2 regions of the Vagococcus xieshaowenii genome follow, and region 1 is predicted to be linked to the other one. Evidence: predicted binding sites of a transcription regulator. Region 1 holds the regulator's gene; the other holds the start of a gene.
The links. Region 1 encodes LexA, which represses DNA repair genes until DNA is damaged. Its sites were predicted from a motif close to CNAACANNTGTTNG; they were not measured.
Positions count from the first base shown of each region.

Region 2: ruvA (Holliday junction branch migration protein RuvA) is a predicted target of LexA. The motif match lies at 5,678-5,691, and genes of this name have one in related genera.

Region 1 is NZ_CP038865.1:824,108-832,365, forward strand. It holds gene E4Z98_RS04035 (NAD(P)H-dependent glycerol-3-phosphate dehydrogenase) at 1-769, shown strand, start outside; gene galU (UTP--glucose-1-phosphate uridylyltransferase GalU) at 795-1,730, shown strand; gene E4Z98_RS04045 (hypothetical protein) at 1,763-1,963, opposite strand; gene lexA (transcriptional repressor LexA) at 2,042-2,659, opposite strand; gene E4Z98_RS04055 (DUF896 family protein) at 2,804-3,055, shown strand; gene tkt (transketolase) at 3,150-5,144, shown strand; gene lepB (signal peptidase I) at 5,284-5,880, shown strand; gene E4Z98_RS04070 (PD-(D/E)XK nuclease family protein) at 6,000-8,258, shown strand, end outside.
Region 2 is NZ_CP038865.1:203,385-211,642, reverse strand. It holds gene E4Z98_RS00965 (post-transcriptional regulator) at 147-428, opposite strand; gene yajC (preprotein translocase subunit YajC) at 466-858, opposite strand; gene tgt (tRNA guanosine(34) transglycosylase Tgt) at 936-2,081, opposite strand; gene queA (tRNA preQ1(34) S-adenosylmethionine ribosyltransferase-isomerase QueA) at 2,920-3,954, opposite strand; gene ruvB (Holliday junction branch migration DNA helicase RuvB) at 4,026-5,030, opposite strand; gene ruvA (Holliday junction branch migration protein RuvA) at 5,043-5,660, opposite strand; gene E4Z98_RS00935 (glycoside hydrolase family 18 protein) at 5,779-7,122, opposite strand; gene E4Z98_RS00930 (DUF368 domain-containing protein) at 7,310-8,134, shown strand.

The sequences.
Region 1 (8,258 bases):
GGCGATTAGAGACGTAGCCCGTCAATTTGTAGAAGTTGTTCATACACAACCGGTAATTATTCATGCAAGTAAAGGATTTGAACAAGAAACACATTTACGTATTTCTGAGATACTTGCAGAAGAAATTCCAGAAACTAAACGAAAAGATATTGTGGTTTTATCAGGTCCAAGTCATGCTGAAGAAGTGGCAGTACATGATTTAACCACTATAACTGCTGCTAGTAAAAATGAAGACTATGCTGAATATGTTCAAGAATTATTTAGCAATGGATATTTCCGGGTTTATACTAACGATGATGTGATTGGCGTAGAAACCGGAGCAGCATTAAAAAATATCATCGCACTGGGTGCGGGGGCTATTCACGGACTAGGCTTAGGGGATAACGCTAAAGCAGCTATCATGACACGTGGTCTAGCAGAAATTACACGATTAGGTGTGGCAATGGGAGCTGATCCATTAACGTTTATCGGGCTAAGTGGCTTTGGAGACTTAATTGTTACCTGTACCAGTATTCACTCACGAAACTGGCGAACAGGAGATATGTTAGGTAAAGGCAAGAGTTTAGATGAGATTTTATCTTCAATGGGAATGATTGTTGAAGGTGTTTCTACGACTAAGTCAGCTTATGAACTTGCACAACAACTAGAAGTTGAAATGCCAATTACAGAAGCAATTTATCAAGTTTTATATGAGAATAAAGATGTGAACTATGTGATTAAAGAAATGATGTTGAGAGATAGTAAGTCGGAAAAAGAATTTGATAAATAATTATAGTAAAAAGGGGAATTTTAGAATGACAGAAGGAAAAGTTAGAAAAGCCATTATACCAGCAGCGGGATTAGGAACACGTTTTTTACCTGCTACAAAAGCTATGGCTAAAGAGATGTTACCAATTGTAGATAAACCAACGATTCAATTTATTGTTGAAGAAGCGTTAGCTTCTGGTATAGAAGATATTTTAATTGTAACGGGAAAAGCAAAACGTCCTATAGAAGATCACTTTGACTCAAATTTAGAATTAGAAATGAACTTAAAAGAAAAAGGTAAATGGGAATTATTAGAAACCGTGGAAGCAACAACTGGTATTAATTTACATTTTATCCGCCAATCTCGTGCACTAGGACTAGGCCACGCGGTTTCTTTAGGAAAAGCCTTTGTGGGAGATGAACCGTTTGTGGTCATGCTTGGTGATGATATTATGACGGATGAGGTTCCTTTAACAAAACAACTAATCGATAATTACAATGAAACAAAAGCATCTACTATTGCTGTTATGGAAGTGCCGCATGAAGATACTTCTAAGTATGGGATTATAGCACCAGAAAGCGAAGTGAAGGATGGGTTGTACAACGTGAATCATTTTGTTGAAAAACCTAAGCCAGAAGATGCACCAAGTAACCTAGCTATTATCGGCCGTTATTTGTTTACACCAGAAATTTTTGATTTATTAGAAAAACAAGCCCCAGGAGCAGGTGGAGAAATTCAATTAACAGATGCTATTGATGAATTGAATAAAACACAACGCGTATTTGGTCATAAATTTACGGGTAAACGTTATGATGTAGGAGATAAATTTGGTTTCTTAAAATCAAGTATCGAGTATGGTTTAGAACACGCTGAAGTGAAAGATCAATTACATGATTTTATTATCGAACTAGGTAAAGAGTTAGCTAAAGAAGATAAAAAAAATAGTAGGACAGAAAATGTATCAGAAAAAGAAGCGGAATAAGAAAAAGGAACGAGGCTTAGCCTCGTTCCTTTTTAGTAGTCTTCATAATAGTGGTGTTGATAATAAGTAACGTGTTGTTGTCGTGTTTCATACTTTTTTTCGTCCCACAAAATAATAAGTGTGGCAAATAGTGGAATTGAAATAATAAGGGCTAATTTAAGGCCAAATGCGCCTAAAAATATACCTGTAAGCAAGGTGAAAAAAATAAAAAATAATCGTCTAATACCAGTCATAAATAACTCCTCCTTGATACGAACGTTTGTTCTTGTTTTTATTATACAAACATTTGTTCGTGTTGTAAAGGGTTATTATTAAAAAGAACGATAAAGGCCAACGACTTTTCCTAGAATAGTACATGACTCTAAATAGATGGGATCAAGTGCATCGTTTTCAGGTTGTAATCTGATACGATTGTCTTCTTTATAAAAGGTTTTGCACGTTGCTTCATCTTCATCTGTCATGGCAATGACGATATCCCCGTTGCTAGCTTGTTCTTGTTTACGTACAATGACGAAGTCGCCGTCAACAATACCTTTGTTTATCATGCTAGTGCCCCGTATGGTTAGCATAAATAAAGGTCTGGTTTCATTTTTGAATTCTGGCGGGACAGGAAAGAAATCAGAGGCATTTTCAACCGCTAATATAGGTTCACCCGCAGTTACTGTTCCAAGTACAGGAATAGTAGATGGTTGAATACCTAATAGTTCTAATCCCAACTTAGTTACTTCAATAGCACGTGGTTTGGATGGGTCGCGTAATAATAATCCTTTTTGTTCTAGTCGCGCTAAGTGACCATGAACGGTAGAAGTAGAAGATAAATTGACTGCTTCACATATTTCTCTGACAGTAGGTGGATAACCACGTTGTTCTACGGTTTCATGTATATAATGTAAAATGCTTAATTGGCGATTCTCTTTTTTATTCGTCACAGGAAATCCTCCTAGTAGTTAGTTTGATTAGTTAAATTCTAACACATTAAGTAGAAGTAATCAAACACACGTTCGTAAGTTGGAGGTTTGTGTTTTATGACAATATCGATTAAAATAGGTAATTGTATAGGAGGACTGATGAAAATGTTATCAAAAGAAAAAATGGCTAGAATTAATGAGTTAGCACGTAAGAAAAAAGCTGAAGGTTTAACAAAGGAAGAAATTTTAGAACAACAGGCATTAAGAGAAGAATACTTAACAGTTTTTAGAGGTGGCATGCGTCATCATATCGAAGGCATGAAAGTAGTGGACCAAGAAGGAACAGATGTAACGCCTGATAAGTTAAAACGTATTCAAAAAGATAAACAAATTCATGGTCGTCATTTAGAAGATTAGTGAAACTGTTTACAAAAAAACATTGCGTATAGTGTAAAAAAATAGTAAAATGTAATAAAGGTAAAAAAAACCTAAAACATAGGAGATGATCATGTTGTTCGATAAAATTGATGAATTAGGCGTTAACACATTACGTACATTAAGTATGGATATGATTCAAAAAGCAAATTCTGGGCATCCCGGTTTACCAATGGGAGCTGCACCAATGGCTTATGCATTATGGACAAAACATTTAAAAGTGAACCCAAAGACTTCAAGAAACTGGATTGACCGTGACCGTTTTATTTTGTCTGCTGGACATGGTTCTGCATTACAATATAGCTTATTACATATGGCAGGGTATGATGTGACAATTGAAGATATTAAAAATTTCCGTCAATGGGAAAGTCGTACACCGGGACATCCTGAAGTTCATCATACAGATGGTATCGAAGCGACAACAGGACCTTTAGGACAAGGGATTGCAATGAGTGTCGGTTTTGCAATGGCAGAAGCACATTTAGCAGCAACGTATAACCGTCCTAATTATAAAGTGATGGATCATTATACTTATGCTATTTGTGGTGATGGTGACTTGATGGAAGGTATTTCTCAAGAAGCTATTAGCTTAGCAGGACACTTGAAATTAGATAAATTGATTGTTTTATATGACTCAAATGATATCTCTTTAGATGGTGATTTAGACAAATCATTTAGTGAAGATGTAAAAGGACGTTTTGAAGCAACAGGTTGGCAACATATTTTAGTGAAAGATGGCAACGATTTAGCAGCTATTTCTAAAGCTATTGATGAAGCGAAAGCTGAAACTAACAAACCAACTATTATTGAAGTAAAAACAGTTATCGGATTTGGTGCGCCAAACGCAGGGACTAATAAAGTTCATGGTGCTCCACTTGGTATGGACGGAATTGCAACAGCTAAAGCAGCTTATGGCTGGGAATATGAAGCCTTTGAAGTCCCTACTGAAGCAAAAGAACGTTTTGAAGCAACAATTAATGCTAACGGTGAAGCAGCTGAAGCACAGTGGAACGAATTGTTTGCCTCTTATCAAGCTGAATATCCAGAGTTAGCGGCACAATTATTAGCTGGCTTTGCTAATGAATTACCAGAAAATTGGGATGCTGAAATGCCTATTTATCAAGAAGCAGATGCAGCTAAAGCAAGTCGTGTAACATCAAGTGAAATGATCCAAGCGTTAGCTAAAACAGTCCCTACATTATGGGGTGGTTCTGCTGATTTATCTGGCTCAAATAACACGATGATTGCTGGTGAAACCGATTTTGATGCTGATCATTATGAAGGTCGTAATATCTGGTTTGGTGTTCGTGAATTTGCTATGGCCGCTGCAATGAACGGTATTGCATTACATGGTGGAACAAAAGTTTATGGCGGAACGTTCTTTGTATTCGTTGACTACTTAAGACCAGCTATTCGTTTAGCTTCTATTCAAAAAGCGCCGGTTACTTATGTGTTAACACATGATTCAGTAGCAGTTGGAGAAGATGGTCCAACACATGAACCAATCGAACAATTATCAAGCTTACGTGGTTTACCTAACCTAAATACAATTCGTCCAGCTGATGGGAATGAAACTCGTGCAGCATGGAAAATTGCTATTAGTTCAACAGAACGCCCAACAGTATTAGCTTTGACAAGACAAAACTTACCAGTTTTACCAAATTCAGCAGAGTTAGCTGATGAAGGTGTTGCTAAAGGTGCTTATGTTATTTCACCAGCCAAAGGTGACGCAACAGGTATCTTGATTGCTACAGGTTCTGAAGTGGCGTTAGCCATTGAAGCACAAAAAGTGTTAGCAGAGCAAGGTGAAGATGTTTCAGTTGTTTCAATGCCAAGTATGAATTTATTTGAAGAACAATCAGTTGAATACAAAGAAGCAGTCTTACCTCGTCGTTTAACCAAACGTGTGGCTATCGAAATGGGAGCAACATTTGGATGGGAACGTTATGTTGGATTTGATGGTGCTGTAATGGGTATCGACAAGTTTGGGGCTTCTGCTCCAGGAAATATTGTCATTGAACAATATGGCTTTACAGTAGATAACGTTGTTAAAACATATAACGAATTATAAAAAAAATAGTAAAGAGATAGGTTGATTTTTCCTATCTCTTTTTTTATGTTACAATGAAATAATCATGAATAATGAAAACTAAAATGGATAGTTTATTGGATAATCAACAGACTATTTAGTGTATAGGAGGAAACTTCAAATGAAGAAAAATGAGCTTTTAGGTAACATCATCTGGTTTATCGGTATGTTAGCCATCTTGTTTGCGGTTAGACATTTTGTTATATCGCCAATTCAAGTATCAGGAGATTCTATGTTACCAACATTAGAAAACAAAGAACGCATCATGCAATTAAAATTTGGTGAACCTAAGCGTTTTGAAATTGTAACATTTCCAGCACCAGATCAACCTGGTAAAAGTTATATTAAGCGTGTTATTGGTGTACCTGGTGATGAAATAAGCTTCAAAAAGGACCAATTATATGTTAATGGTGAATTAGTCAATGAGAAATATATTGAGGAAGCTAAAAAAGGATATGATGACACTAATCCTTATACATCATATAAAAAACCAATTGATGAAACAACGTATGAATTAGAAACGGATTTCTCGTTACAAGATATTATTGGGATTGAAACGACAGTGGTTCCTGAAGGAAAAGTATTTGTTTTAGGGGATAATCGTCCTATTTCAAAAGACAGCCGATACATTGGTTTAATTGATATTAAAGATATTTCAGGTCGAGTTAAATTTATTTTCTGGCCGTTGAATCGTTTTGGTTTAATTGAAAATAATTAAACAACAAGGAGCTGTGACAATTTTTGTCACGGCTCCTATTTTTTCTAAAATAGGCTTTTATCACAACCTCCTTTTTTTGTGCTAAACTAGAAAGTAATAATAGTAGAGAAGGTGAGAAAATGTCAGTAAGATTTTTCTATGGTACGGCGAGTGCTCATCATGATGAAGTATTAATTGAAGAAGCTAAGAAATGGTTAGGAGAAAATAAGCATCACCGTGTGTTTTATTTAGTACCCAACCATGTTAAGTTTGAAACAGAAGTGAATGTATTGGCTCAAATGCGTCATGAAACGAATGAAGAGACCGTGGGAACTATGTCGCTCCAAGTCTTTAGTCTCTCTCGTTTAGCCTGGTATTTTTTACAAAATACTCAGTATTATCAGTCAAATAGTTTAAGTAAAACAGGTAAACATATGGTGTTAAAGACCATTTTGACAGAAGAAATGGAAGAACTGACGGTATACCGAGGAGAAGTTCATCAGACAGGTTTTGTGGAGCAAATATCGGCTTTTATTGATGAGTTAACACAAGCTAATTTACAGGCGGATGATTTATCAATCATTAAAGATCGTTTGAATAAGAATCAAGTAGACTTACAATTGAAATTACACGATATTCAACGTATTTATCGAAGATATCAAGAGTATTTGTTAGAAAATAAAATTGAAGAAAATCTTTTATTATCAAACTTATCAGAATTTTTAACAACAAAAGACTTGTCTGAAACGTTGTTTATTGTATCAGGTTTTACGCGCTTTACTTCTCAAGAACAACAGTTGATTCAAACGTTGATGAAGTCAGCGGGTAAAATTTGGTTTGATTTGGTGCTTAATCAAGCAGCTGTAGACAAGATGCCAGAACCTCATTCTCTTTTTTATGATAGTGGGAAGTTGTATCATCAACTCTATCATTTGGCAAGGCAAGCCAATATTCCTGTTGAATTTGATAAAATAATTACAAATCAACGCAATCAAGATTTAGCGTTAATTGATGATTTTTGGGTTCAAAGTCAACAATCATATGGTAAACCCGTAAAAAGACAATTAACATCGCCTGATAGTTTACATATTTGGAAGGCTGAAAATCCTCAGGCTGAAGTAGAACATATTGGTCGAGAGATTAGACGACTAGTCGCTGAAGAAGGGATTCGTTATAAAGATATTGAAATACTTTATCGTGATGAGACCAATTATAGTCCTCGTTTTTCTCCAGTATTCAATGCATTAGATATTCCTTTTTATTTTGATGAATCACAAACCATGAAGCATCATCCGTTGGTTGAATTGTTAGATTCTTTATTTGCCATTGATCAACGTTATTTTCGTTATCAAGATATTATGCGTTTCTTAAGAACTGAATTATTTTTGCCAAATGGGAACTCGTTTGAAACGTTGGATAAATGGTTAGCAGAACGTTTATCATATCGTGAGTCGATTGATGTGACAGAAAACGTCATGTTGGCTTACGGTTACGAAGGCAGTCATTGGACAAGAGAAGAAGATTGGCATTATATCAATTATCTCAATGAAGAAGGACAAGAGGAGACGCGTGATCAAACAATTGAACGTGTGTCGAATGACGTCAGACGCCACGTACGAGAAACACTTGTGCCATTTTATGAGGAATTAAATCAAGCGTCATTGGGTAAAGATGCTGCTGTATGTTTGTATCAATTTTTGGTAGCAATTGGCGTAGAGCAACAAATGCTTGTTTGGCGTGATTATTATTTATCCCAAGGCAAGCTAGAGGAAGCTAAAATTCATGAACAAAGTTGGCAAGCTTTTATTCATTTGCTTGAGGAATATGTCGAGATTCTTGGTGACCGACCATTTGATAAGGAAGAATTTGTTTCGTTATTAATGTTTGGGCTTGAAGATTTTGAATATGGTAAGGTACCAACGACACTTGATCAAGTCAAAATATCTGTTTTAGATAAAGTCCATGCTAAAAAGAATAAAGTAACGTTTATTATTGGTGCAACCGACCAAGTATTACCAGCAAAATTAGAAAATACTACAATGTTATCTGATGATGAACGTTTATTAATTGGGGAACAATTATCTGAAGAACAGTTTTTATTACCAAGTAATAGTCAAAACATTTCAAAAGAACCGTTTGTTGCTTATTTGGCGTTCTTATCGACAGAAGAACGTTTGTATCTAACCTATCCATTGTCAGGGGAGAAGGGCACAGTCGGCAAAGTATCACCTTATGTCGCTCGCCTATCGCAAGGTCTAGATATTGAACCAATTGAGAAAGGCTTAATGCCGGCGAGTGAATTGTTTAGCTTGGATTATATTGGGACTGATGAAACCTTCATTGAAATGTCTGTTCGTTTGCACCGGCAGGCCTTGGATTTAAACACGTCACTTGCCTCA
Region 2 (8,258 bases), 620 kb from region 1:
TTAAAGAATTAGTATCCTTGATTTTGTAGCACTTTCATACAAAAATAATCTGTTAAAAAATAAAATAAAAAAAAAGAGTTGTGACATAAGTTTGTCACAACTCTTTAATCTCGAATAATCAGTCTTCAAAAAGTAGTTTCTTCTCACTATAATAAATCTTGAATATCAGAGAAATCAAAAAACTTGGCACTTTGAATCTGCACTTTCACTTGTTGGTAATCAAAAAAATCATTAATTGTTATAGCCTCAATGTCTTGCTTACACTCTTTAAATGACGGACTTTGTTTCTTCCACATTCTTTCAACAGCATAATCCCAAATCTCAGTGTCAATGACATTCAAATAACCTGCACGATGAAATTCTTTTAACTTTTGTTTCACAGCTTTGTTTAAAAACCATTGTTCAAAATGATTCCATTGTTTTTCCATGTGTTTTACCCTTTTGTTTAACTAGACATTAAACCTGCTATGCCTTAGGTTCCTCATGAGACGTTTCTTCGTTTGTCTCAGCTACTTCTGGCACTTCGGTAATTTCTTCTACAGCTGTTTCAGTAGTTTCAACTGTTTCTTCTACTGGTTCAGTTACGGTATTGGCCATACCTGTTCCTGGAATAATTGTTTTAATTGCTGCACGATCAAACTCTAAATAGATACCTTCGCAATCAATAAGAATTGTTTTACCTGCTTCTGTTGTTCTAACATCCGCTACTACACCGTGTAATCCACCAATTGTGACAACTTTGTCGCCTGCTTGAATACTGTCTAATTTTTCTTGATGCTCTTTCATTTGTTTCTTTTGTTTACTTGTTGTGAAATACATCATCACACCAAATAATACTAACATTAATAATGGTAACATGTTTACACCTCTTCTTCTTTCGTTTAATTATACTGTATCAAAAATATAACTTTCGTTCTACTTTAAACTTTTATTTTTTAGAATTTTTTAGCGTTTTCCTTGTTAAAGCCATATTCTTCAAAAAATGCTTGTCTGAATTCTAATAAATTATCATCCATGATTGCTTGACGAACTTGTTTCATTACATCTAATAAGAAGTATAGATTATGGTAAGACGTCAAACGTAAGCCGAATGTTTCATCACTCTTGATTAAATGACGCACGTACGCACGTGAGTAGTTACGACATGTGTAACAACCACATTTTTCATCAATTGGTCGGAAGTCACGAGCATATTGTGCATTCTTAACAACCAAACGACCTTTACTTGTCATACATGTTCCATTACGAGCAATACGTGTCGGTAAGACACAGTCAAACATATCCACACCACGAATAACACCATCAATTAATGAATCCGCTGTTCCAACACCCATTAAATAGCGTGGTTTATTTTCTGGTAATACAGGATTTAATACGTCTAAAATATTGTTCATTTCTTCTTTTGTTTCGCCAACAGATAAACCTCCAATTGAATAACCAGGGAAATCTAAGCTCATCAAGTCTTTGGCACTTTGTAAGCGCAAGTCTTTGTAACCCGCTCCTTGAACGATACCAAACAACCCTTGACGATCTGGATTAGCGTGTGCTTTCAAGCCACGTTCTGCCCAACGAGTCGTACGTTCGATAGATTTTTTCACGTACTCATGACTTTCTTCAAATGGTGGGCATTCATCAAAACTCATCATAATGTCTGGTCCTAATTTGTTTTGAATTTGAATCGCTTTTTCTGGTGAAAGGAACATTTTTGAGCCATTTAAATGATTTTTAAAGTGAACCCCTGACTCTTCAATATTACGCATATCTGATAATGACCAAACTTGGAAACCACCTGAATCTGTCAGGATTCCTTGATCCCAATTCATAAATTTGTGAAGACCGCCTGCTTCTTCTACGATATCTTCTCCGGGTCGTAACCATAAGTGATACGTATTACTTAAAATAATTCCTGCACCCATTTCTTTTAATTCTTCTGGGGCCATAGTTTTTACTGTCGCTAATGTACCGACTGGCATAAACATTGGAGTTGGAAACGTTCCATGAGGGGTAATAATTTCACCCAAACGCGCTCCTGTGTGTTTTTCCTTCTTAATCAATCGGTAACGAATGGCTGGTTCTGTCATTTCGTCTCCCTACTTTCATTTATTAAACATTATTATGCATCTAAATTATCATACTCTGAGTCGCGTTTTTGTGCAAGTTTTTGTCGAATAGATTTAATTAAACTTAATGAAGCATATTTTTTGAAAACGCCATCATTTTGTGGTTTAATAAAGATACAAGGAAGGAAGCAATCTTAGAAAGCCAATTCTCGAAACATTACAACTGAATAGGTAATACAAGGAAACAAAGAAATGTTCTAGATGTACACGTTTCACCAATCATTAAGAAGACATGTAACGTTTAACTCTTCACGAAAAACGTATGAAGCTCGAAAGATTAATGAATTGCAACACAACCACGAAGAAGTATAGAAAGACAAATCTTGTTTTGCAAGGGAATTTAGAAAAGAAAAGAATAATGTAAAGAATATATGCTCATCCTAAACTTACGTGACTTCTTATCTAACGTTCTTTCTAAGTCCTTCCGTAGAGCCAGAAAAAGCCAAGCATTCGAGAAGCTTGGCTTTTTTTTATTGTTTTTTAGTCCAATTAGTATAAGCATGACAAATGATTGCCCATATCATAATGACTGAAAGCAAAAACGCCCTCTCAATCACTCTTCTTAATCCGGATTTTGTGGGCTGCTTCTGTGGAAACATGGAGAAGTTCTCAAAAATATTTTTTATATTTTTGGCACTTCCTTCATGTTTCTTGAAGCAAAAACGCCCTCTCAATCACTCTTCTTAATCCGGATTTTGTGGGCTGCTTCTGCGGAAACATGGAGAAGTTTTCAAAAATATTTTTTATATTTTTGGCACTTCCTTCATGTTTCTTGAAGCAAAACGCCCTCTCAATCACTCTATTTTACAAACATGGCGTCGCCAAAGCTAAAGAAACGATAACGTTCTTCTACGGCGTGATGATAGGCATTTAAGACATTGTCTCGTCCAGCAAAGGCACTAACAAGCATAACAAGTGTTGATTTTGGCAAATGGAAGTTCGTCGAAAATGCATCGACTACTTTGAAATCAAAGCCTGGTGTAATAAAAATATCCGTCCAGCCGCTATCAGCTTTTATTTCACCATCAAATTTTTGTCCAATCGTTTCAAGTGTACGGATTGATGTTGTCCCAACCGCTACAATACGTCCACCTTGTGATCTAACATCATTCAACGCTTGTGCTGCTTCTTCTGTTAAACGATAAAACTCGCTATGCATTTTGTGCTCTTCTATATTATCAACACTAACTGGTCGGAATGTTCCTAACCCGACATGCAAAGTCAAATAAACTAAACGAATACCCTTTTCTTCGATTGCAGCTAATAACTCTTTAGTAAAATGAAGACCCGCTGTTGGTGCTGCGGCTGAACCATTTTCTTTAGCGTAAACCGTTTGGTAACGATCTGGATCTTCTAAACGTTCTTTGATGTACGGTGGTAAGGGCATCTCGCCTAATGATTCTAATATTTCTAAAAAGACCCCATCATAATTAAATTCAATGATACGTCCACCATGCTCTAATTCTTCTACAACTGTTGCATGTAATTTACCTTCACCAAATTCGATAACTGTCCCAACTTTTGCTCGTTTAGCTGGTTTAATTAATGTTTCCCAACGATCACCCGTCGTATTATTTAACAATAAGACCTCAAGTTGTCCGCCGGTATCCGGTTTTACACCATAAATTCTTGCAGGTAAGACACGTGTATCGTTCATGACTAAAGCGTCACCGGCATTTAGTTCTTCAATAATATCCGCGAAATGCTTATCTTCTATTTCACCGGTTTCTTTATTCAAAATTAATAAACGTGAAGTCGCACGATTTTCTAATGGTGTTTGTGCAATTAGTTCTTCTGGTAAGTCAAAATCAAAATCTTCTGTTGTATATGTCATGATTATCCCTCTTCTTCAAATTAAATCTCTTTCATTCTAGCACGATGAGCGTCAGATGCAACTGTCTAGCGTTATTTCTGTGGATAATAATAGCCTAGGTGTTCGTATGCTTGAGGTGTTGCGACCCTTCCGCGCGGTGTCCGTTGGATAAAACCTTTTTGAATCAAATACGGTTCATACATATCTTCTACCGTTTCTGTTTCTTCACTAATATTCACAGATAGCGTGCTTAACCCAACAGGCCCGCCTCCATACAATTCAATCATAGTACGTAAAATTTTCTGATCGACATAGTCTAGCCCTTCATGATCCACACGTAAAATAGCTAACGCACGATCTGCTGTGTCCGAGTCTACCACACCGTTGTTTTCAACTTGTGCCACATCTCGCACGCGTCTTAATAACCTGTTGGCAATTCTTGGGGTTCCTCGTGAACGACGAGCAATTTCTAAGGCGCCATCTTCTAAAATATCCGTATTGAAAATATCCGCTGAACGTAACACAATTTCTTGTAAATCACGTACATCATAATATTCCATGTGCAAGACAATACCAAAACGATCGCGTAAAGGGGCCGACAGCATGCCAGCTCTTGTCGTAGCTCCAACTAATGTAAACGGCGGTAATTGGAAGTGGACGGGATGCGCTGTAGGGCCTTGACCAACCATAATATCCACGTAAAAATCCTCCATTGCAGAATAAAGCATCTCTTCTACTACACGAGGTAAACGATGAATTTCATCGATAAATAACACATCACCAGGCTCTAATTCATTCAGTAACGCTACCAAGTCACCTGGTCGTTCAATAGCGGGGCCACTTGTTGTTCTAATTTGAACCCCCATTTCATTAGCGACAACCATTGCCATCGTCGTCTTCCCTAGTCCTGGTGGGCCAAATAATAAGACATGATCTAGTGCTTCTTGACGATTTAATGCTGCCTTAATATAGATAGCCAATTCTTCTTTCACCTTATGTTGTCCAATATATTGTGATAAACGCGTCGGACGTAACTGCTTTTCTTCTGATTCAAATGGTAGATTTTCAGGAGAAAGCATGCGCTCGTTTTCTTCCATGAGAAAACCTCCTTATTTTTTCATTAATAAACTTAAACCTTGTCTTAAGAAAGCATCTGTTGATTCTAAATTGAGCGTTGTTAATTCTTTTTCTATACGAGCTAATTCTTTTTGAGAGTAGCCTAACGCAAGTAAGGCTTCCAGCGCTTCTTCTAAATAACGACTAGCAACATTATCTAATTTAGCATCTAACAAGGACAGTTGTTCCTCGCCTGTTAACTCTGTAATCACTAAATCATCTAACTTACCTTTTAAGTCTAAAATCATTTGTTGGGCAGTTTTCTTTCCAACCCCTGGGAATTTAGTTAAATATTTGAAATCATCTGATTCTACTGCTTTCACTAATCCGACATGGTCTTCTCCTGCCATAATGGCTAGAGCACTTTTAGGACCGATACCTGAAACACTGATCAATTTCATAAACAATTGCTTTTCCTCGTATTGATTAAAGCCAAATAGTGTCATCGAATCTTCTCTAACTGATTGGTACACATAGATTAACGTCTCTTTTACTTCTGTATTATAACGAAACGGATTGGCCACAGCTAATTGATACCCGATACCTCCTACTTCCAATACAATGTAATAAGGGCTGACGAATGTCACTTGCCCTTTCATATATTCATACATATTAATTCTCCTTATCCAAAACATGCGTTCGCCTCTAAATTGTACCATATTTCCTCTACAAAATAAAAACGAGACAACAAAAAAGAGCTGTGATCACCTCACAACTCCTATCTATTCATCATTTTAATAATTTTATAAATATTGCAATTAATCCTACGACATATAACGTTGGAACCCACCATGGCGTTAAGCCCATCAAAACAAATAGCAGACCTAGAATGACTGCTGTAAAACCTATCAATTTAGCAAAAGCTTTTTTGTTAATTTTTTTACCTTTTAATTGTTGTGGTAAATATTTTTGCCAATAACCTAAAATTAATGGAATACCTAGACTCAATAATAGTAGCCCTATAATGACACTAATAATGTCTAACCAATTAATCTTCTTAGCTACTAAGCTATTGGGTGGTTCTGCTGCCAATGAGTTCGCACGATTCAGCATAACATGCTCTTTATCCACTGTGTCAGACATCACCTTCATCAAGTTAGTTGAACTAGATCTCTCAGTATCCATAGTAGGTGCCCAAACCATAATACCACCTGAGCCAGTTTTAATTGAAGCAAGTGTTTTATCTCTTACGGTTTGCTTGTTATTAATATAATAAGTAACGTCATTAATCGTCACTTCGTCCTCTAGCGGTACAGTAGGTGCTTCTTTAATAATATTACGATACGTCATAACGGAACCATCCGCCGCCTTACCGTAAAATGGAAGACCTGATACCAATTTGTCCATATGTTTACCGCCTAAAATTTCATTCCAGTAATCCAAGTTAGCTTTGTGCAATTCAGTGGTTGAATGATTAGGATAGCCTTCAATTTGAGCATCATAAGACATAATATTAATCCAATCAGCAGCTTTTAATGCTTCAGGGGTAAAATGCACTTCCCAATGACCACTTGGTTGACTATTGGCTGCCACACCTGAAGGAACTGTTATTGAGACATAAGTGTCTCCCAACGAAGCTTTCAATGTCTTAATAAATGTTTCAAAACGTTCTGCTTCATTAGATTCTGGATACTCCCAATCGATATCGATTGTATCTAATTCATAATCATTTGCAAAACGTTTGATGCTACTTACAAATGTTTTGAGCGTTGATTGATCAGTCGCAGCAGAAAAGTTATCGCTTAAATTCCACCCACCAATACTAACCCCTACCCTAACATTTTTAGCATGAGCTTTTTCTACTAATGCTTTTAACTGTTCTGGGTTACCACTATCCGTAAATTTTAATTTCCCATCACCTGTTGGGACTACCGAAAAATAATTAACATCCGTAAACTGTGCCAAATTAACCGTACTATCAATATGTTGCGTATCATAATCCGGCAAGTAACCTATTATTTTAAACTTTTCACTCGAAGCAGCCGCTTGTGGAATCAACCCAAAAAAAGTCAGTATCATTAAACAAACAATACTTAAGAGGCGCCTCTTTCTATTATTTACCAAAACATCCATCTAGTCTTTACTCCTTTTTTCCCTCTCGCATCTTTAAACATTATATCAAACATTAACCATGATTGTATATTTCAAGAACTGTTTCATTTGATAAAATAAAAAAAGCTCTAAGTTCTCGTATTTAGTTTCCAAAAGCATTTTTTTTAGGTATGATGAATACATACTATTTTTTTAGGAGACATAACATATGACACATACTATGAAAGACTGGCTGTTACGCTTTATCAAAGGGATGTTTATCGGCTCTGGCTTTATTTTACCTGGCGTTAGCGGCGGTGCATTAGCGGCAATTTTTGGGATTTATGAACGTATCATTTCATTTTTAGCACATATCACCAGAAACTTTAAACAAAATGTGCTTTATTTTATTCCCATCGGTCTAGGAGGAATATTTGGCGTTTTCCTATTATCTTTTGGGGTTAGTTTCTTACTTGGTAATTACGAAACGATCATCCTTTGGTTCTTCGTGGGCTGTATTATCGGCACGACTCCTGCACTTTGGAAAGAAGCAGGTAAAGAAGGGCGCAATAATAACGATCTAATGATTTTAGTCATTACCTTTATCTTAGGCGCACTATTTCTATTCTTTGGTCAAGGCTTATTTGGAACTGTCGACCAAAACTTTTTCACGTGGATGATTGCAGGTGCATTGATTGGCTTAGGGATGATTGTCCCTGGTCTTAGCCCTTCTAATTTCCTTGTTTATATGGGCATGTACAAAGCAATGTCTGATGGTATTAAAACGATGAATCTTGGCATTTTAATTCCAATCGCTATCGGTGGATTGGTCTGTGTATTAGGTTTATCAAAAATAATGGACGCGATTTTCCAACGACATTTTTCAAAACTATTCCATTTTATTTTAGGAATTGTATTTGCTTCAACCATTATGATTATCCCGACAAATTACGCCGGTTTTGGGACTATTCAATACCTTCTTTGTTTTATTATGTGTTTGTTAGGCGCTTGGCTTGGCAAATGGATGAGTGACTTAGAGGAAAAATACAAATAACCATCGCTACACAAGCGACTAAAACACGATCAATGATTGGTCGTGTTTTTTTGTTAACCGCATCATTACACAAAACACCCTAATTAATATATACTTATATTAATTTATACATGATTGATAACAA